One region of the Stenotrophomonas sp. C-A genome, then DNA from elsewhere that is predicted to be linked to it. Evidence: riboswitches for the same ligand, from Rfam matches in the RefSeq annotation. Region 1 holds a riboswitch; the other holds the start of a gene.

Region 1 (9,146 bases):
ACGAACGAAGCCGAGTGCTGCAAACGGGGAGATGGAGTTCAGCAAGGGGGAGGGTTGTCCCGCATGCCGTAGGCGGTGGTCTTCCAGTTGCTCGTGCAGCGCAGCTGAAGCGCCGTTCTCAATGGCCTGGATGGCCGCGTCGACATGGCTCACCCGCGCGCTGATCTGCGCCATGGACTGCAGTTGCGGTGCGTCCAGGACTTCAAGCGCGGAGACTTCCGCGCCACGAGCTCGGATCGTGGCCCAGGTTGCCAATACATCGTCAACGAGAGGAATCATTCTTTGCGGGTCCTTATCCGCCGAAACACAACGTCCAGTATCGGAATCCACAGATCGGCAGAATCGAACGGTTCTTGAGTGATCCGCCCGAAAGGCAAACGGCCCGCTTGCGCGGGCCGTTTGCGGTGTAGCAGTCAAGCAAGCTCGACTCTACTTACGCCTCGACTTCATCATCCTTGTAGGCATCGACCGGGATGCAGGCGCACATCACGTTCTTGTCGCCGTACACGTTGTCCACGCGTGCCACCGGCGGCCAGTACTTCTGCAGCTTCAGGCTGGGCAGCGGGAACGCAGCCAGTTCACGCGGGTAGGCGTGGGTCCATTCGCTGGCGGTCACCGCGGTGGCGGTGTGCGGTGCGTTCTTCAGCGGGTTGTCTTCGCGGTCCAGGCGTCCGTCTTCGATCGCGGTGATCTCCTCGCGGATCTGGATCATCGCGTCGATGAAGCGATCCAGCTCGTGCAGCGATTCGCTTTCGGTCGGTTCGACCATCAGCGTGCCGGCCACCGGGAAGCTCAGGGTCGGGGCGTGGAAGCCGAAGTCGATCAGGCGCTTGGCCACGTCCTCGGCGCCGATGCCGCTGGTCTTCTCCAGCGGGCGCACGTCCAGGATGCACTCGTGTGCCACCAGGCCGTTGCGGCCGGTGTACAGGGTCTTGAAGTGCGGGGCCAGGCGCTTGGCGATGTAGTTGGCGTTGAGCTGCGCGACCTGGGTGGCCTTGCGCAGGCCGTCGCGGCCCATCATCGCGATGTACATCCAGCTGATCGGCAGGATCGAGGCGCTGCCGAAGCTGGCCGCGCTGACCATGCCGACCGGGCCGTTGTCACCCAGCTTGCCCGGCAGGAACGGCGCCAGGTGCTCCTTGACCGCGCACGGGCCAACGCCCGGGCCGCCACCGCCGTGCGGGATGCAGAAGGTCTTGTGCAGGTTCAGGTGCGAAACGTCCGAACCCCACTTGCCCGGCTTGGCCACGCCCACCAGGGCGTTCATGTTGGCGCCGTCGGTATACACCTGGCCACCGTGCTGATGGATGATCTCGCAGATCTCGACAACTTCTTCCTCGAACACGCCGTGCGTGGACGGGTAGGTCATCATGATCGCGGCCAGGCGGTCGCTGTACTTCTCGGCGTTGAGGCGGATGTCCTCGACGTCGACGTTGCCATTGGCATCGGTCTTGGTGACCACGACCTTCATGCCACACATCTGTGCCGAAGCAGGGTTGGTGCCGTGCGCCGAATCCGGGATCAGGCAGATGTCGCGGTGGCCTTCACCGCGCGAACGGTGGTAGGCGCGGATCGCCAGCAGGCCGGCGTACTCGCCCTGCGCGCCGGAGTTCGGCTGCAGGCTGACTGCGTCGTAGCCGGTGCATTCCACCAGCATCGCTTCCAGCGTGTCGATCAGTTCCTTGTAGCCCAGCGCCTGGTCGGCCGGCACCAGCGGGTGGATCTGCGAGAACTCCGGCCAGGTCACCGGGATCATCTCGGCGGTGGCGTTGAGCTTCATGGTGCACGAGCCCAGCGGGATCATCGTGCGGTCCATCGCCAGGTCCTTGTCGGCCAGCGAACGCAGGTAGCGCAGCAGTTCGTGCTCGCTGTGGTGGGTGTTGAACACCGGATGGGTCAGGAACGCGGACTGGCGCAGCAGGCCGGTCGGCAGCGCGTCGGCGGTGCTGGCATCCAGCGCGTCGACATCCAGCGAAGCACCGAACACCGCAGCCACGGCGACGATGTCGGCGCGGGTGGTGGTCTCGTCCAGGCTGATGCCGACCGAGTCGCTGTCGATCGCGCGCAGGTTGTAACCGGCGGCGCGTGCCTTGGCATGGATTTCATCGGCATGCACGCCGGTGACGTGCAGGGTGTCGAAGAAGTCGCCACCGACCTGCACGCCGGCATTGCGCAGCGCTGCGGCCAGGATCGAGGCCAGGCGATGGGTGCGGCGGGCAATGCGGGTCAGGCCGTCCGGGCCGTGGTACACGGCGTACATCGAGGCCATCACGGCCAGCAGTACCTGCGCGGTACAGATGTTGGAGGTGGCTTTCTCGCGGCGGATGTGCTGCTCGCGGGTCTGCAGAGTGAGGCGGTAGGCCGGGTTGCCCTGGGCATCGATCGAGACGCCGATCAGGCGGCCCGGCATCGAGCGCTTGTAGGCGTCACGGCAGGCCATGAAAGCGGCGTGCGGGCCACCGAAGCCGAACGGCACGCCGAAACGCTGGCTGTTGCCGACCACGATGTCCGCGCCCCATTCGCCCGGGGCGGCCAGCAGGGTCAGGGCCAGCAGGTCGGTGGCCACGGCCACCAGGCCGCCGCGCGCGTGCACGGCATCGACCAGCGCCTTGTAGTCGCCGACCTGGCCGAAGGTATCCGGGTACTGCAGCAGCAGGCCGAAGGCTTCCGCTTCCAGTGCTTCGGCCGGGGTGCCGACGCGCAGCACGATGCCCATCGGCTCGGCGCGGGTGCGCAGCAGTTCCAGGGTCTGCGGGTGCACGGCGTCGTGCACGAAGAAGATGTCCGACTTCGACTTGGCCGAACGCTTGGCCAGGGTCATCGCTTCAGCGGCGGCGGTGGCTTCGTCCAGCAGCGAGGCGTTGGCGATTTCCATGCCGGTCAGGTCGGCGCACAGGGTCTGGAAGTTGATCAGCGCTTCCATGCGGCCCTGCGAGATTTCCGCCTGGTACGGAGTGTAGGCGGTGTACCAGGCCGGGTTTTCCAGGATGTTGCGCAGGATCACGTTCGGCGTGTGGGTGCCGTAGTAGCCCTGGCCGATGAAGCTGCGCAGCACGGTGTTCTTGTCGGCGATCGCACGGATCTTCGCCAGTGCCTGTACTTCGGTCATCGACTCCGGCAGCGCCAGCGGCGCCGGCGACTTGATCTTGGCCGGCACGATGGCATCGGTCATGCCATCCAGCGACGCGTGGCCGACGACATCGAGCATCTGCGCGATCTCGGCATCGTTGGGGCCGATGTGGCGCTCGACGAACGCGTTGTGGTGCTCGAGCTCACGCAGGGAAGGGGTGTTCTGGGACATGGCGAAGGATCCGTCAGGAAAGGGCACACGCACGGGCACAAGCCGCCGGTCGGCGGTCTGCGGGGCGCCCCTCTGTCCTTTTGCCTGAGAGTTTAAAAGCGCGGAAAACCGCAGCTTCGTGCCCCTTCGGCGCCGGATCGAACCGGTCTCTCCAGAGTTGTGTTACGGGTGGTATCGGGCCTGAGCGATTACGGGCGTTGCGCCTTCGGCAGCGGTGTTCCGCTTCTCCCACCGTGTTGCCCGCTGATTATAGCCCGTTGCGGGCCCGCCGGCCGCCTCCAGGTATGCCCGCCACGCCTGAATGGCCGATGGCCCGGCCGTGCGTTTTGTGCACCGCTGCATGGCATCTAGCGCAATCCGCACCTATGATAGCCGGATACCCGAATTCATCTGGCGCCGTCTCTGCAGAAGGGGACCGGCGCCCGCCGTGCGTGCCACGCATGGCCCTGCCGGACGCTTCCTCCATGACCGCCGCTGTTGCCCCTTCCACCCGCCGCATGGCCCTGCTGCTTGCCGGCCTGGCCATGTTCGGCCCGTTCTCGATCGACACCATCTTCCCGGCGTTCCCGCAGCTGGCCCAGCGCCTGGCGGTGGACGAGGTCGCGGTGCAGCAGACCATCAGCGTGTACCTGCTGTTCTATGGCCTGATGAGTCTGGCGCACGGCCCGCTGTCCGATGCCTGGGGCCGCAAGCGGGTGATCCTCGGCGGTCTGGTGGTGTTCGTCGGCGCCTCGGTCGGCTGCGCGCTGTCCACCGACCTGTCCACGCTGCTGGCGTTCCGCGCGCTGCAGGGCCTGTCGGCGGGTGTCGGCATGATCGTCGGCCGCGCGGTGATCCGCGACCTGTACCACGGCCACGATGCCCAGCGGCTGATGAGCCAGGTGTCGATGCTGTTCGGCATCGCTCCGGCCATCGCACCGATCATCGGTGGCTGGATCCTGCTCAGTGGCGCCGGCTGGCCGCTGATCTTCTGGTTCCTGGTGGTGTTCGGGCTGGTGCTGTTGGCGGCCACCGCGCGCTTCCTGCCGGAAACCCATGCGGTCGAGGCACGGGTGCCGCTGTCGCCGCGCGTGCTGCTGCGTGACTACGTGCGCATCGGCTTCAACCCGCGCTTCCTGCGCCTGGCGCTGGCCGGCAGCATCGGTTTCGGCGGCATCTTCCTGTACATCTCCTCGGCACCGGTGTTCGTGATGCAGCACCTGCACCTGGGCGAGGGCGGTTTCGCCTGGTTGTTCATCCCCACCATCGGCGGCATGACCACCGGCTCGTTCCTGTCCGGGCGCATGGCCGGGCACAGCACACCGACGCGGCAGGTGGCCCTCGGCTTTACCTTGTGTGCGGTCTCTGCCGTGTTGAACATCGGCTACGTCAGCCTGGCGCCGCAGTTCGCGCTGCCGTGGGCGGTGATGCCGATCTTCCTGGGCGGCATGGGCATGGCGCTGATCTTCCCGATCCTGGCGCTGGCGGTGCTGGACATGTATCCGCACCAGCGCGGACTGGCCTCGTCGCTGCAGGCCTTCGTGCAGCTGATGATCAGCACGGTGGTGGCCGGTGTGGTGTCGCCGCTGCTCAGTGCCAGCCCGCTGCACTTGGCACTGGGCCAGGCCGCGTTCTTCGGCGCCGGCTTCGTGTTCTGGTACTGGGAACACCAGCGTGAACGCGCGGCGCAGGCGGCCTGCACGGGCCATTGAGCAGCGCGCAGGGGTAGGGCGGGCCGCGACGCCCGCAACGCTTGCGACGAGGAACGACCGGACTAGGCTGGGGACTCCAGCCAGCCGGTGCGTGGATGCACGACAGCCAGCCGATCCGATGTCGTTGCATGAGGTTCCCCCATGGCTGCGCAGCAGACCTACCGCCTGTTCGAGGTGGCGCTGAAGGAGCGCCGCGTTCTTTCCCCTTCCCTGGACCGCATGGTGTTCACCGGTGCCGACGTGGCGCGGATGAAAACCGAAGGCCCGGACCAGCGCATCAAGGTGTTCTTCCCCTTGCCCGGCCAGGATGTGCCGCAGGTCCTCAGCGGTGACGACTGGTACCCGCGCTACCGGGCCCTGCCGGACGATCAGCGCCCGCCGATGCGTACCTACACCATCCGCCAGTTGCGGGCCGAGCAAGGCGAGGTCGATGTCGATTTCGTCATCCATGGCGAAACCGGCCCCGCTTCGCGCTGGGCCATGCACGCCCGCCCCGGCGACCGCGTGGTGCTGCTGGCCCCGGACGCCGACTGTGCCGAGAGCAGCCAGGGCTGGGAGTGGAAGCCACCGGCCGGTGTCGGCCAGGTGCTGCTGGTGGCCGATGAAACCGCGTTGCCTGCGGTGGCCGGCATCCTTGAGGAACTGTCGGCCATGGTCGACCCACCGCGCACGCTGGCGCTGCTGGAGGTAGCGCAGGCCGGTGATGCAGTGCACCTGAAGGCGCCCTCCAGCGCCGAGCTGGTCTGGCTGCCGCGCGGGCAGGCCGCCTACGGACAGCCGTTGCTGCAGGCGGTGCAGGCGCGGCTGGCAGCGGCCTCGAGCGTGGCCGCTGGCGACGAACTGGAAGAAATCGACGTTGACGCGCAGATCCTCTGGGAACAGGCCGATGCCAGTGTGGCCGGGCCGCTGTATGCCTGGGTGGCGGGCGAGGCGGGGGCGGTGATGGCGATCCGCCGCCACCTGGTGCGCGATTGCGGGCTGGACCGCCGCGCGATCACCTTCATGGGCTACTGGCGGCATGGCAAGGTGCTGGACTGACCGGACGGGATCGAGCACGCGTGAAGCAGCGCTGCGGGCGGGGTGCGCTATCCTTGCGCCCCCCTTCGCAGCGGTACCGCACCATGTCCACCAGCTCCAAGACCCGCCGCGACCAGCGCCGTCGCCAGGAAAAGCAGGCCGCCAACAAGGCCGCCGCGCAGGCGTCGCCGGTGGAACCGCATGCCGAACTGCGCGACGCGCAGCGCACCCTGCTGGCCGGTGTCGTGCGCCGCGACGGTGAATGGGTGCTGGGCATGGACGGCCGCATCGCGGGCCACAGCGAGAGCGCTGCGCAGGTGCTGGCGCTGATCATGCAGGCCGGTGAGCTGCACGAGCGCAAGGGCACGCCGGTGCGCCTGATGTACTCCGATGCGCTGCGTGATGCGGCGCAGGCCGAAGCCAAGGAGAAGGGCCAGACCTTCGAGGAATTCAAGGCCGAACTTGCCGCGGCAATGGCCGCGAAGAAGAACAGCTGATCGCGCCCGATATGTAGAGCCGAGCATGGCTCGGCTCTACAACACGGAGAAGGGGCGGATCCTCGCGGACCCGCCCCTTTTCTCATTTCGCCGCCGGGGCCGCGTTGGCCTGCCAGCCGCACATCTGGCCTTCGTTCTGCTGCTTCAGCCACTCGTTGACCGGAGTGAAGTACTCGATCATCGGGCCGGCATCGAGCTTGTCGGTGCCTGTCAGCTCCTTCAGCGTGGCCTGCCACGGCTGGCTGGCACCCTTGCTCAGCATTGCCCAGTACTTCTGGCCGGCTTCCTTGTTGCCGTAGAAGGTGCACTCATGCAGCGGGCCCTTGTAGCCGGACGCGTCGCACAGGCCCTTGTAGAACTGGAACTGCAGGATGCGCGCCAGGAAGTAGCGGGTATACGGGGTGTTGCCCGGCACGTGGTACTTCGCGCCCGGATCGAAGAACTCTTCGCCACGGGTGCTGGCCGGCGCCACGCCCTGGTACTTGGCCTTCAGGTCCCACCACGCCTTGTTGTAGTTGTCGGCGGTGATCGAGCCATCGAACACGCCCCAGCGCCAGCGGTCGATCATCAGCCCGAACGGCAGGAACGATACGCCCGACAGCGCCATGCGCATCTGGTTGTTGATGACCGCCTCGCGGCTTTCGGTCGGTGCATCGACCAGGCCGATCGAGCTGAGGTACTTGGGCGTCATCGCCAGCACGATGGTGTCGCCGATCGCTTCATGGAAGCCATCGTTGGCACCGCCCTGGAACAGCGGCGGCAGCGGGTTGTAGGCCAGGTCGTAATAGATGTGGCCCAGCTCGTGGTAGATGGTGGTGAAGTTCTCTTCGTTCGGCTTGATGCACATCTTGGTGCGCACGTCGCCTTCCATGTTCATGTCCCAGGCGCTGGCGTGGCAGACCACGTCGCGGTCGTCGGGCTTGATGAACTGGGTTTTTTCCCAATAGGACTGCGGCAGCGACGGCATGCCCAGCGACACGTAGAAGTCCTGCGCGCGTTCGGTCATCTGCTTGGCGGTACGCAGTTCGGCCTCGCGCTGCGCCTTGTACTGGGCGGCGACGTTGGCGTCCTTGCCGGCCTTGGCCAGCGCCGCGCTCAGGTTGGTCTGGTACTGCTTCTCCAGTGCCGCGGTGATGTCCAGGCTGCCGGCGCCCGGGTAGGGTTCCAACTGGTCCCACAGGTTCGACCAGTCCTGCTGCCACATGTTGCCCAGCAGGTGCGCGGCGATCAGGCCATTGCCCACTTCGGCCTTGTCCTTGCCGTAAGTCTTGTCCAGCTTGCCGCGCGCGTAGCAGTGCAGCTGCTCGTACATCGGCTTGACCTGCTCCCACAGGCGATCGGTTTCAGGGCCGATCTGCTCCGGCGGCATGTCGTAGCCGCTGCGCCACATCTGCCCGGCATCGGTGAAGCCCATGCCCTTGGCACCTTCGTTCACCAGGCCGACGAATTTCTGGTAGTCGCCGCGCATGCTCTTGGTGGTGCTGTGCCAGCCCAGCCAGGCATCGAGCTGCTTGTCGTAATCGCGGCTGCGCGCCAGCACCTGCTCCAGTTCGCCCAGCTGGCGGCAGGAGTTGGGATCGTTGGCGTCGGTGCAGTACTTGCCGGCACCGTAGCTGCCTTCCATGCGGGTGGCGATCTGGGTCAGCTCGGCCAGCTTGGCCGGATCGCGCGGCGCCGGCATCGAGGACATCAGCTTCAGCAGGTGGATCGCGCGCTTGCTGTCTTCGCTCATCGGCTTGCCGTCGAACTTGGCGGCCTGCTCGATCCAGCTGTTGAGCTGGGTCAGCGAGCGCTCGTTGGCCTTGGCCGCGATGCGTTCGGAATCACTGTTGATGTAGGTGGAGGACAGCCACTGCGCCGAGGTCATCTCCGGGTAGGCGGCCTTGAATTCGGCATTGATGCGGGCCACGAACTGGTCGGCGGTTTCGCCGGCCGGGGCGCTGCTGCTGGCGGTATCGGTGCCTGGGGTGGGTTCCTTCTTGCAGGCGGCCAGGGCCAGCGTGGCGGCGGCGACTGCCGCGGCCAGCAGGAGATGACGGTGTTTCACGGGCGGTCCTTGGGTGGTGAACGACGGCCGAAGGCTAGTGGGCAGTGGCTGCCACCGCAAGTGGCGGAAGTCGGCCGGGCGGCGCCCGGCACCCGCAGAGGCCTTCGAGCAACGGCAAAGCCGAAGCAACAGCAACAGCGGACTATCCGTGGTTTGGCGGGGCGGGTCCGGTTGCGGGGGACGCCGTAAATCCGTCCATGGAGGCTCGGTCGCGCCATCCATGGCGCTCACGCCCCCGCAACCGGACCCACCCCGCCTTCGACAGATTTCCGCGACCTGTCATTGATCCACGCCATGCGTGGATGCTTTTCGAATTCAATTCGACTATTCGATTCCGATGGAAATTCATCCACGCATGGCGTGGATCTACCAGATCGGGACAATCTGTCAGAAGTGGGGCGGTGTCGGAGTGCGGGGTGTCAGCCGCATGGATGCGGCTGCCAAGCCTACATGGACGTACTTGCGGCGTCCCCGCATTCCGACACCGCCCCGCCAAACCACGAATCGCCTGCTTCTGCTGTTGCCGTTGCTTGTGCAGTGGCCTCGGCGGGTGCCGGGCGCAGCCCTGCCGACAAACCCTCAACTCTCGCAGT
Region 2 (9,146 bases), 740 kb from region 1:
GCCGAAACGCCCCTGCCGGATGATGGCCCTCGCGAGGTACAGATGCTGGCCGCCGCGATCGGCACCGGTCGAGAGCGCCTGCGTGCGCAGGCACAGGACATGACCCATATGCTGGCTGCAGTGGCGCATGACCTGCGCACACCATTGACCGGCCTGCGCCTGCGCGCCGAGTTCGCGCCCACACCACAGGCGGCCCGGATGGTGGCGGACATCGAGCGCATGGACACGATGATCGAGCAGGTGCTCGACTACGCACGCGGTGAACTGCAGCCGTTGCAGATGCGCCCGCTGGATCTGGCCGCGCTGCTGGAGGAGTGCGTGCAGGCAGCGTTGCTGCGCGGTGTAGAGATCTCCATCCAGGGGCCGGACAGTCTGCCCTGGCACGGCGACGCGCTGCTGCTTCGGCGTGCGTTCGACAACCTTATCGACAACGCCGATCGCTATGCCGGGGCGGTGGAGCTGCGGGTTGCCGTGGTTGAGCGAGGGGTCCAGCTGGAGGTGATGGATCGCGGCCCAGGTATCGCCGAGGGCGACCGAGTACGCCTGCTGCAGCCCTTCCAGCGCAGCGAGAGCTCGCGCAGCCGCGCCACGGGTGGGACCGGGCTGGGCTTGGCGGTCGCCGCCAATGTGGCGCGGCGGCATGCGGGCGAACTGCAGCTTCTGCACCGGGAGGGAGGTGGACTGATCGCGCGCGTGCTGCTGGGAAGGCTCCCCTGATATCGGCTGTGGTTTACAGGCTTCGGCTATTTTGCCGTATGATTAGGCGCCTAACAATATCGCGTGCGTGAGATGATCGAAGCCAAGCACCATGCCCTGATGGATGAAGCACAGCGACGCGGCCATGCCAGCACCGCGCAGCTGCGCCTGTGCTTCCAGCTGCTCTCGCTGTCCTCGACAATCGATCGCGACTGCGCCGCCCGGCTGGCACCACACGGGCTCAGTGAGGGTCGCTTCATCGTGCTGTTCCTGTTGCATGGGGCCGGCGGCACGTTGCCGCCCCACGTGCTGGCCGAGCGCGCAGGCGTGACCCGCGCCACCATCAGCGGCCTGTTGGATGGCCTGCAGCGCGAAGGACTGCTGCAGCGTCGCTGCGATGCCGAGGATGGCCGCCGCCTGCAGATCGTATTGACCGCACCGGGAATACGCTTGGCCGAGACCTTGTTCGACCAGCACACGCAGTGGATCGGTGGGCTGTTCAACGGCCTGGATGCTGATGAACAGCAGCAGCTGTCGCAGCTGCTGCACAAGATCTGGCAGCACACGGATGCCGGGCGGGAATCCGCAGCATGAGTACGTCCATTCCTGCGGAACGTCGGCAAGCACTCAACACCGGCCGCGTCGCCGCCAGCCATCTGGCTGAATGCCTGGCGGTGGATTTCGCCGCGCTGCTACAGGTGGTAGCGCCTGCGCTTGCACCGGAAGCGCTGCAACGCATGCAGGATGCTTCAGGCAAGGGCATCACACTGCGCATGGCCTTGGCTGCGCAACTGCTGCGTGAGGCGGGGCAGGGCGATCCCGTGCAATGGCAGGACCATGCGTCCGATACCGTGCGCGGCTGGGCCTGCTACCTGATCGGCAGCGATGCCCGTGCAACGTTGGCAGAGAAGCTGCAGCACATGCGCACGCTAGCCGATGATCCACACTTCGGTGTGCGCGAATGGGCGTGGCTGGCGCTACGCACGGACATCGTTGCCGTGCCAATGCAGGCGCTTGAGAACCTGCAACCGTGGACACAGGAAACATCGCCGTACCTGCGCCGCTTCGCCTGCGAAGCACTGCGTCCGCGCGGTGTCTGGGCCGCGCATATCGCGCTGTTCAAGCAGCACCCTGAACATGCATTGCCGATGCTGGAAGCACTGGCTGACGACCCGGAACGCTACGTGCAGGATTCGGTCGGCAACTGGCTCAATGATGCCGGCAAGACTCAGCCGAAGTGGCTGCGCGAGCTGTGCACGCGTTGGCAGCACGAGCGCCACAGCGACGCCAACGCCTACGTCCGCAAACGCGCACTGCGCTCGCTCCGGTAGTGCCGGCCGCTGGCCGACAACCCCGCAACCTCGTAATCCTCAAGGAAGAACCACCATGTCGCACACCTTCATCGAGCTCTATACCGCCACGCCGGCCTGGACCACACTGCCGCCCGAGCAGCGGAATGCCTTCTTCGCCCGTATTGGCGCCGGCATGCAGCAGTTCGATCCAGCCCGCATCACGCCGCTGGCGATGGGCCGCATTGCCAGGGACGTACCGCACAGCAGCGATGAACAGTTCTATGCGGTCTGGCGCTGCGCGAGCCGCGAGGAGGTCGATGCGCTGGTGGCTGGCATTGCCGCTACCGGCTGGCATGAGTACTTCACCACCACCCATGCGGTAGGCGCGATGGACAGCATGGCCCAGCACCTGGCCGACCTGGCCGCCTTGTAGCGGGGCGGCAGACGCCGGCAGTTCCCGGCCCTCGGCATGGGTGGCACATGCGCCTGTCACCCGGACGCGGTAAACAGGACATTGCCCATGTCCATCCGCAGGGAAGTCGATCATGCAGAGCACGCTCCAGGTCACGCTGTTCGGCCCTCTTGGCGACAGCCCGGCGTTGCAGTTGCCGGGGCTGGAGGGGCCGTCGGTGGCCATCCAGGAATCGGCCCTGCGGCGGTTGGTTTCCGACCTCTACACCGCGCGTTCCCTGCTCAACCCCGAGCAGCTGGACGAGGCCCGGCAGGAACTGGATCGCGTGCTGGAACGCTGGGCCGACATCCATGAGGGTCTGCTGCTGGACGTGGAAGTGCATGGGAAATGAGCGACGTTGCGTGGTTGCCGCCGCGTAGGCCGGGCCGGCGCGCACCTCGCTGAACCGCGTCCCCAGTTGCGGATGAAACAGTTTGCACTGCGCAAAAGCTGTGCTATCAATAGATCCCATGAACGCAGCCCCCACCAGCTTTTACTGGTATTACTTTCCGAAGCCACTGGCGGAGGAAGGACTGCGCTCACCCTGAAGAAAGCTTCAGACGCATTCCCGAAAGCCGCCAGCGAACCTGGCGGCTTTTTTCATGCCGCCACGCTGGGGACCCCCAACGTTCCGGAGATCTCCCGCAATGCCCCCGCACACCGACGACCTGCGTATCCGCACCATCGAACCGCTGACACCGCCTGCCCAGCTGCTGGCGATGCTGCCCTGTGACGATGAAGCCTCCGACACCGTCAGCGCCTCGCGCGCGGCCCTGCACCAGATCCTGCATGGCCGCGACGACCGCCTGGCAGTGGTGGTCGGCCCGTGCTCGATCCACGACCCGAAGGCCGCCATCGAGTACGCCCAGCGCCTGAAGCCGCTGCGTGACGCGCTGGCCGGCGAACTGGAAATCGTCATGCGCGTGTACTTCGAGAAGCCGCGCACCACGGTGGGCTGGAAAGGCCTGATCAACGATCCGGACCTGGATGGCAGCTTCAAGATCGACAAGGGCCTGCGCATCGCACGCGGCCTGCTGCGCGACATCAACAAGCTGGGCCTGCCGGCCGGTGTCGAGTTCCTCGACGTGATTTCGCCGCAGTACATCGCCGACCTGGTGGCATGGGGCGCGATCGGCGCACGCACCACTGAAAGCCAGGTGCATCGCGAGCTGGCCTCGGGGCTGTCGTGCCCGGTCGGTTTCAAGAACGGCACCGATGGCAACGTGAAGATCGCCGCTGACGCAGTGGGTGCGGCGTCCAATCCGCATCACTTCCTGTCGGTCACCAAGCAGGGCGGCACCGCCATCGTGTCGACCACCGGCAACCCGGATTGCCATGTGATCCTGCGCGGTGGCAAGCAGCCGAACTACGACGCAGGCAGTGTTGCCGAGGCCTGCCAGGTGCTGGCCAAGGCCAAGCTGCCGGCGCGCCTGATGATCGACGCCAGCCATGCCAACAGCCTGAAGAACCCGGAGAACCAGCCGAAGGTGATCGACGACATCGCCGTTCAGCTGGAAGACGGCGAACAGCGCATCGTTGGCGTGATGATCGAGAGCCATCTGGTCGGTGGCCGCCAGGAACTGGTGGAAGGCCAGCCGCTGGTCTACGGGCAGAGCATCACCGATGGCTGCATCGACTGGGACACCACCGTGACGGTGCTGGAGCGACTGGCCGCGGCCGTGCGTGCCCGTCGCGACGTAAAGGTGTCCGAAGCCGCTTGAGTGCGGCACGTGTGTGGATGGCGGCCAGCGCCTGCGGGGGGGCGGCCGCGATCAGGGCCGGTCGGAGTTGGAGACCGGCCCATCTGCACCGGCGATGCGCCTGGCGCTGCGCATGAGCGACAGCGCCAGGTACATCGCCGGGGTGGTGAGACCGATGGATGGGGCCTTCATGCAGCGTCGAGCCCGCGAAGCGCGGGGCTTTGTAGAAGATCCGCTCCACGTACGCTCCAGGTCACGTCACAATGCCACTTCCTGTTTGGTGGCCGCAGCCATGAAAGAACTGATCATTCCAGAAGCCGCACAGCGCGATGAGGATTCCATCGAGATGATCCGCGTGTGGATTGCCGAACGGGGATTGCATGCTTCGCTGAACGTTGGCCTGTATGGCGATCGTCCTGGTGTTCGAGAGGAGCATGCGTGGGGACGTATCCTGGCAGACGTTGCCCAGCATGTCGCAGATGCTCTGGTCGTGGATGGCGGGATGGACCGCGGCGCGGCGATCAACGCGATCAAGGATGCATTCGATGAAGAGCTGCGGGCGCCGTCCAGTGGGCGCTCCGGGGGATTCGTGGTCCGCCACTGAGGGACCAGATGGGCGCCGCGGCGCTGGAGACAGCGTCCCAACGCAACACGGCAACAAGCGCTGGGCCACGTCGAGAACGCGAACCTCAATGCACTTCGTCGTGATAGACGAATTTCGGCATTTCCCAGCGGTAGTGGATCGCCAGCAGGCGCAGCGCGAAGCCGCCGCCCAGGCAGCACAGGATCGCGGTGGCGTCGGCCACGCCCCAGTGCAGCAGCAACAGGTAGGCCGCGCCGGTCAGCAGCGCGATGATCGCGTACAGCTCCTTCTGGAAGATCAGCGGCACCTCGTTGCAGAGGATGTCGCGCAGCACGCCGCCGAACGCGCCGGTCAGCATGCCGGCGATCAGCACGATCGGCATCGCATGGCCGGCTTCGCGCGCGATCGAGCAGCCGATCAGGGTGAAGGCGATCAGGCCCAGACCATCGAGTACCAGGAAGGTGCGACGGAAGTGGTGCATCCAGCGCGCCACCCAGGTGGCGATCAGCGCCGCGCATACGGTGAAGCCCAGGTACTCGGGATGCTTCACCCAGCCCAGCGGGTAGTGGCCGAGCAGGATGTCGCGCAGCGAACCGCCACCGAGTGCGGTGACGCAGGCGATCATGACCACGCCGAACAGGTCCATGCGGCGGCGGCCGGCGGACAGCGCGCCGGTCATGGCTTCGGCGGAAATGGCGATCAGGTAGATGATGGACAGCAGCATGGGACAGGCTCCGGGCGCGGTGGGGCCGGCCATGCGCGACTACCGCCACTGCCTGCGCAATGACGGGATGACGATGACCGGTGCCGCTCCCGCTGTCCTTTTGCCTGAGAGTTCAGCGGCATGGGCCGCGTGCCCCTTCGGCGGATCGTCCCGGGCGTGCCCGGTGACCTCTCTCCAGCTCGGCGAGTCGAATGCATGGTTGGTGGGATTCCAGCCCACCGGCCTGAGCGATCATGGGAGCCTGCGCCTTCGGCGGGCGCCAGCGCGGCGCCTCTCTCCTGCATTCGGCCGCCAGTATATCCGCTGCAGTGCAGCACGGCATAATCCGGGCATGGCCCCGTCCCTCCGCCCGTGGTTCCTGTACCTGCTCGAATGCCGGGATGGCAGCTATTACGCCGGCATCAGCACTGATGTGGAGGCGCGTTTCGCCGCCCACCAGGCGGGCAAGGGCGCGCGCTACACCCGGGCCCGGCCGCCGCTGCGCGTGCTGGCCGTGCGCGAATACCCGGACCGGGCCGCCGCCTCGCGGGCCGAGTGGCAACTCAAGCAGCAGTCGCGCGAACGCAAGCTGGCCTGGCTGCAGGCGCCGGATCCTGCGCTTCTGTAGAGCCGAGCCCACGCTCGGCTGTCGTTGCTGCTGCCTGATGGTGAAGCCGAGCATGGGCTCGGCTCTACAGTAGATCCACGCCCTGCGTGGATGGGCGCTTCCAGCCATGCCATGATCGCCCCGCGCCCAGAGCTGGAGACCCGGATGTCCACGATCGCCCTGCTGTTTGCTCTCTCCGCAGCAACGAGCCCTGCCGCCGATCCGGCCACCCTCGCGGCCATCGAAGCCACCTGCCACGACTACGTCGACGGCCAGCTGGAGGCCGACCCGCAGCGCGTCGCCCGCTCCCTGCATCCGGACCTGGCCAAGCGCGCGGTTCTCGGCGATACACCCGACGAACGACTGGGCCTGCGCCGGATGTCGAAGGAAGAACTGGTCTCGTTGACGAAGCAGGGCGCGTTGAAGAACCCGAAGGATCAATGGGACCGCCGCTGCACGGTGCTGGATGTGACCGGCAACGCGGCGTCGGTGCGGCTGGAAACGCCGTGGTTTGTCGACTACTTCCACATGGGACGCTTCGACCAGCGCTGGGTCATCGTCAACGCGTTGTGGTACCCGAAACCGAAGGCGCCGTAGAGCCGAGCCCATGCTCGGCTTCTGCAATCCGCGCGAAGTGCAGCCGAGCATGGCTCGGCGCTACAGGAGCATGCGTGCGCTCCTAGCGCTTCGGTCGCCGGTCGTCCTGGTCATCACCGAAGATGATGCGCGCGCTGCGCTGGTAGCTCCAGTACGCCACGGCCCAGTTCAGCAGCACCACGATGCGGTTGCGGAAGCCGATCAGGAAGAACACGTGCGCGGCCAGCCAGAACCACCACGCCAGCACACCGGACAGCTGCAGCCGGCCCAGATGCACGATCGCAGCCATGCGGCCGATCGTGGCCAGGTTGCCGAAGTCTGCGTACTTGAACGGGCCGGGTTCGGGCTTGCCGTGCAGGCGCGCGCGGATCACCTCGGCCACGTACTTGCCCATCTGCTTGGCCGCGGGCGCCACGCCAGGCACCGGCTTGCCGTTGGCCTGGTTCAATACGGCCAGATCGCCAGCCACGAACAGTTCCGGGTGGCCAGACAGGGTGAGGTCGGGTTGCACCTGCACGCGCCCGGCGCGGTCCAGCGGCACCTCCAGCGTGCGCGCCAGCGGTGAAGCGGCCACACCGGCGGCCCACACCACCGTGCGTGCCGGCACGAACTGATCGCCGAGCCTGAAGCCCTGGCTGTCGATGTCGCTCACCGGAGTGCCGGTCAGCACTTCCACGCCCAGCTTTTCCAGCTGCCGGCGCGCCTTCAGCGAAAGTACTTCCGGGAACGAGGACAGTACGCGCGGACCGGCCTCGACCAGCCTCACCTTTGCGCTGGCCGGGTCGATGTGGCGGAACTCGTTGCGCAGGGTATGGCGCGCGATCTCGGCCAGCGTGCCGGCCAGTTCGACGCCGGTAGGTCCACCGCCAACCACGGCGAAGCTCAACCATGCGGCCTTCTTCGCCGGGTCCGGTTCTGCCTCGGCGCGCTCGAACGCCAGCAGCAGCTTGCGGCGCAGCGCGATGGCATCGTCCAGCGTCTTCAGCCCGGGCACATCATCGGCCCATTGGTCGTTGCCGAAGTAGGCGTGGGTGGCGCCGGTGGCCAGCAGCAGGCTGTCGTAGTCCAGCGTGCTGCCATCGGCCATGCGGATCTGCCGGGCCTGCTTGTCGATGGCCACCACTTCGCCGAGGCGGACTTCCACATTGCGCTGGTGTCCGAGGATGTGGCGCAGCGGTGCGGCGATATCCGGGGCGGACAGGCCGGCGGTGGCCACTTGGTACAGCAGCGGCTGGAAGAGGTGATGGTTGCGGCGGTCGACCAGGGTGATGCGTATGCGCTCGCGGGCCAGGGCACGGGTGGCCCAGAGACCGGCAAAACCGCCGCCGACAACAACCAGGTGGGGAACGCGCTCGCGACTCATCGACTCACTCCAGTGGGGGCATTGGGGGAAGCGCCTGGCATCTTCGCATGATGGCCCCCTGTCACGTCAGCGCCCGCGTGGATCGGCGATACTCGGGTTCAGGCAACGGCCCGTGAGGAGCCCATGAGCGAACCGGAAAAGCGCATCGCCCTGTTGATCGACGCCGACAACGCGCCGGCCTCGAAGATCGACGAGGTCCTGGCCGAAGTCGCCCGCTACGGTGTGGCCAACGTACGCCGCGCCTATGGCAACTGGAAGAGTCCGCGGTTGAAGGGCTGGGAGGCGGTGCTGCACGAGTACGCGATCCGTCCGATCCAGCAGTTTGCCTACAGCAAGGGCAAGAATGCCTCGGACATGGCGATGGTGATCGACGCCATGGATCTGCTGTACGCGCGCAATCTGGATGGTTTCGCCATCGTCTCCAGTGATGCCGATTTCACTCCGATGGTGATGCGCCTGCTGACCGACGGCGTGAAGGTGTATGGCTTCGGCGAGAAGAAGACGCCCGAGCCATTCGTCAACGCGTGCTCGAAGTTCACCTATCTGGAAGCGCTGGGCCAGACCCATGCCAGCGTGCCGGATACCGAACAGGCCTCCAGCGAACAGGCCTCGAACGAGCCGGTGGCCAACGACGATGCCCGCCCGCGCAAGAGCGGTGCGGAAATGCGCAGCGATACGCGGCTGGTGAAGATGCTGCGTCGCGCGGTTTCGGCGGCCGAAGGTGAGGACGGCTGGTCGCACCTGGGCCCGGTTGGCAGCCAGATCGGCAACCAGGCTTCGTTCGATCCGCGCAACTACGGTTACGGCAAGCTCAGTGATCTGCTGGCAGCGATCGGGTTGTTCGAGCTGAAGAAGGACGGCAAGTCGTCCTACGTGCGCGCGTTGCCGAAGAAGAACAGGTAGTGCCGGCCGCTGGCCGGCAACGCCCGGATGCCAGATCCGGCATCCGGCGCGCACACACCCCACCCGATCAGGCGTATCGTTGCCGCTCGCATTGCCAGCAAGGAAAAAACCCGCATGTTGAAGATCTGGGGCCGCCGCAATTCCAGTAACGTCCGCAAGGTGCTGTGGTGCGCCGAGGAGATCGGCCTGCCGTATGAATCCATCGAAGTCGGTGGCAGCCACGGCGGCACGCAGACGCCGGAGTACCAGGC

What was found. Region 1 has a riboswitch for glycine ahead of gcvP (aminomethyl-transferring glycine dehydrogenase). Riboswitches for the same ligand answer to the same signal wherever they lie in the genome.
Region 2: another riboswitch for glycine. It lies ahead of ACW5IY_RS19540 (trimeric intracellular cation channel family protein); the one in region 1 lies ahead of gcvP (aminomethyl-transferring glycine dehydrogenase).

The regions. Positions count from the first base shown of each region.
Region 1 is NZ_CM132916.1:3,463,683-3,472,828, reverse strand. Features, by position in the region: gene ACW5IY_RS16340 (PDDEXK-like family protein) at 1-279, opposite strand, end outside; gene gcvP (aminomethyl-transferring glycine dehydrogenase) at 434-3,301, opposite strand; glycine riboswitch at 3,364-3,466, opposite strand; gene ACW5IY_RS16330 (Bcr/CflA family efflux MFS transporter) at 3,766-4,992, shown strand; gene ACW5IY_RS16325 (siderophore-interacting protein) at 5,134-6,030, shown strand; gene ACW5IY_RS16320 (hypothetical protein) at 6,114-6,506, shown strand; gene ACW5IY_RS16315 (M2 family metallopeptidase) at 6,589-8,553, opposite strand; gene ACW5IY_RS16310 (phosphoethanolamine--lipid A transferase) at 9,133-9,146, opposite strand, start outside.
Region 2 is NZ_CM132916.1:4,203,528-4,212,673, reverse strand. Features, by position in the region: gene ACW5IY_RS19575 (sensor histidine kinase) at 1-717, shown strand, start outside; gene ACW5IY_RS19570 (MarR family winged helix-turn-helix transcriptional regulator) at 790-1,290, shown strand; gene ACW5IY_RS19565 (DNA alkylation repair protein) at 1,287-2,027, shown strand; gene ACW5IY_RS19560 (DUF6616 family protein) at 2,083-2,421, shown strand; gene ACW5IY_RS19555 (hypothetical protein) at 2,534-2,791, shown strand; gene ACW5IY_RS19550 (3-deoxy-7-phosphoheptulonate synthase) at 3,087-4,160, shown strand; gene ACW5IY_RS19545 (DUF5076 domain-containing protein) at 4,432-4,743, shown strand; gene ACW5IY_RS19540 (trimeric intracellular cation channel family protein) at 4,829-5,446, opposite strand; glycine riboswitch at 5,531-5,634, opposite strand; glycine riboswitch at 5,648-5,737, opposite strand; gene ACW5IY_RS19535 (GIY-YIG nuclease family protein) at 5,778-6,053, shown strand; gene ACW5IY_RS19530 (nuclear transport factor 2 family protein) at 6,198-6,629, shown strand; gene ACW5IY_RS19525 (NAD(P)/FAD-dependent oxidoreductase) at 6,712-7,992, opposite strand; gene ACW5IY_RS19520 (NYN domain-containing protein) at 8,116-8,895, shown strand; gene ACW5IY_RS19515 (glutathione S-transferase family protein) at 9,010-9,146, shown strand, end outside.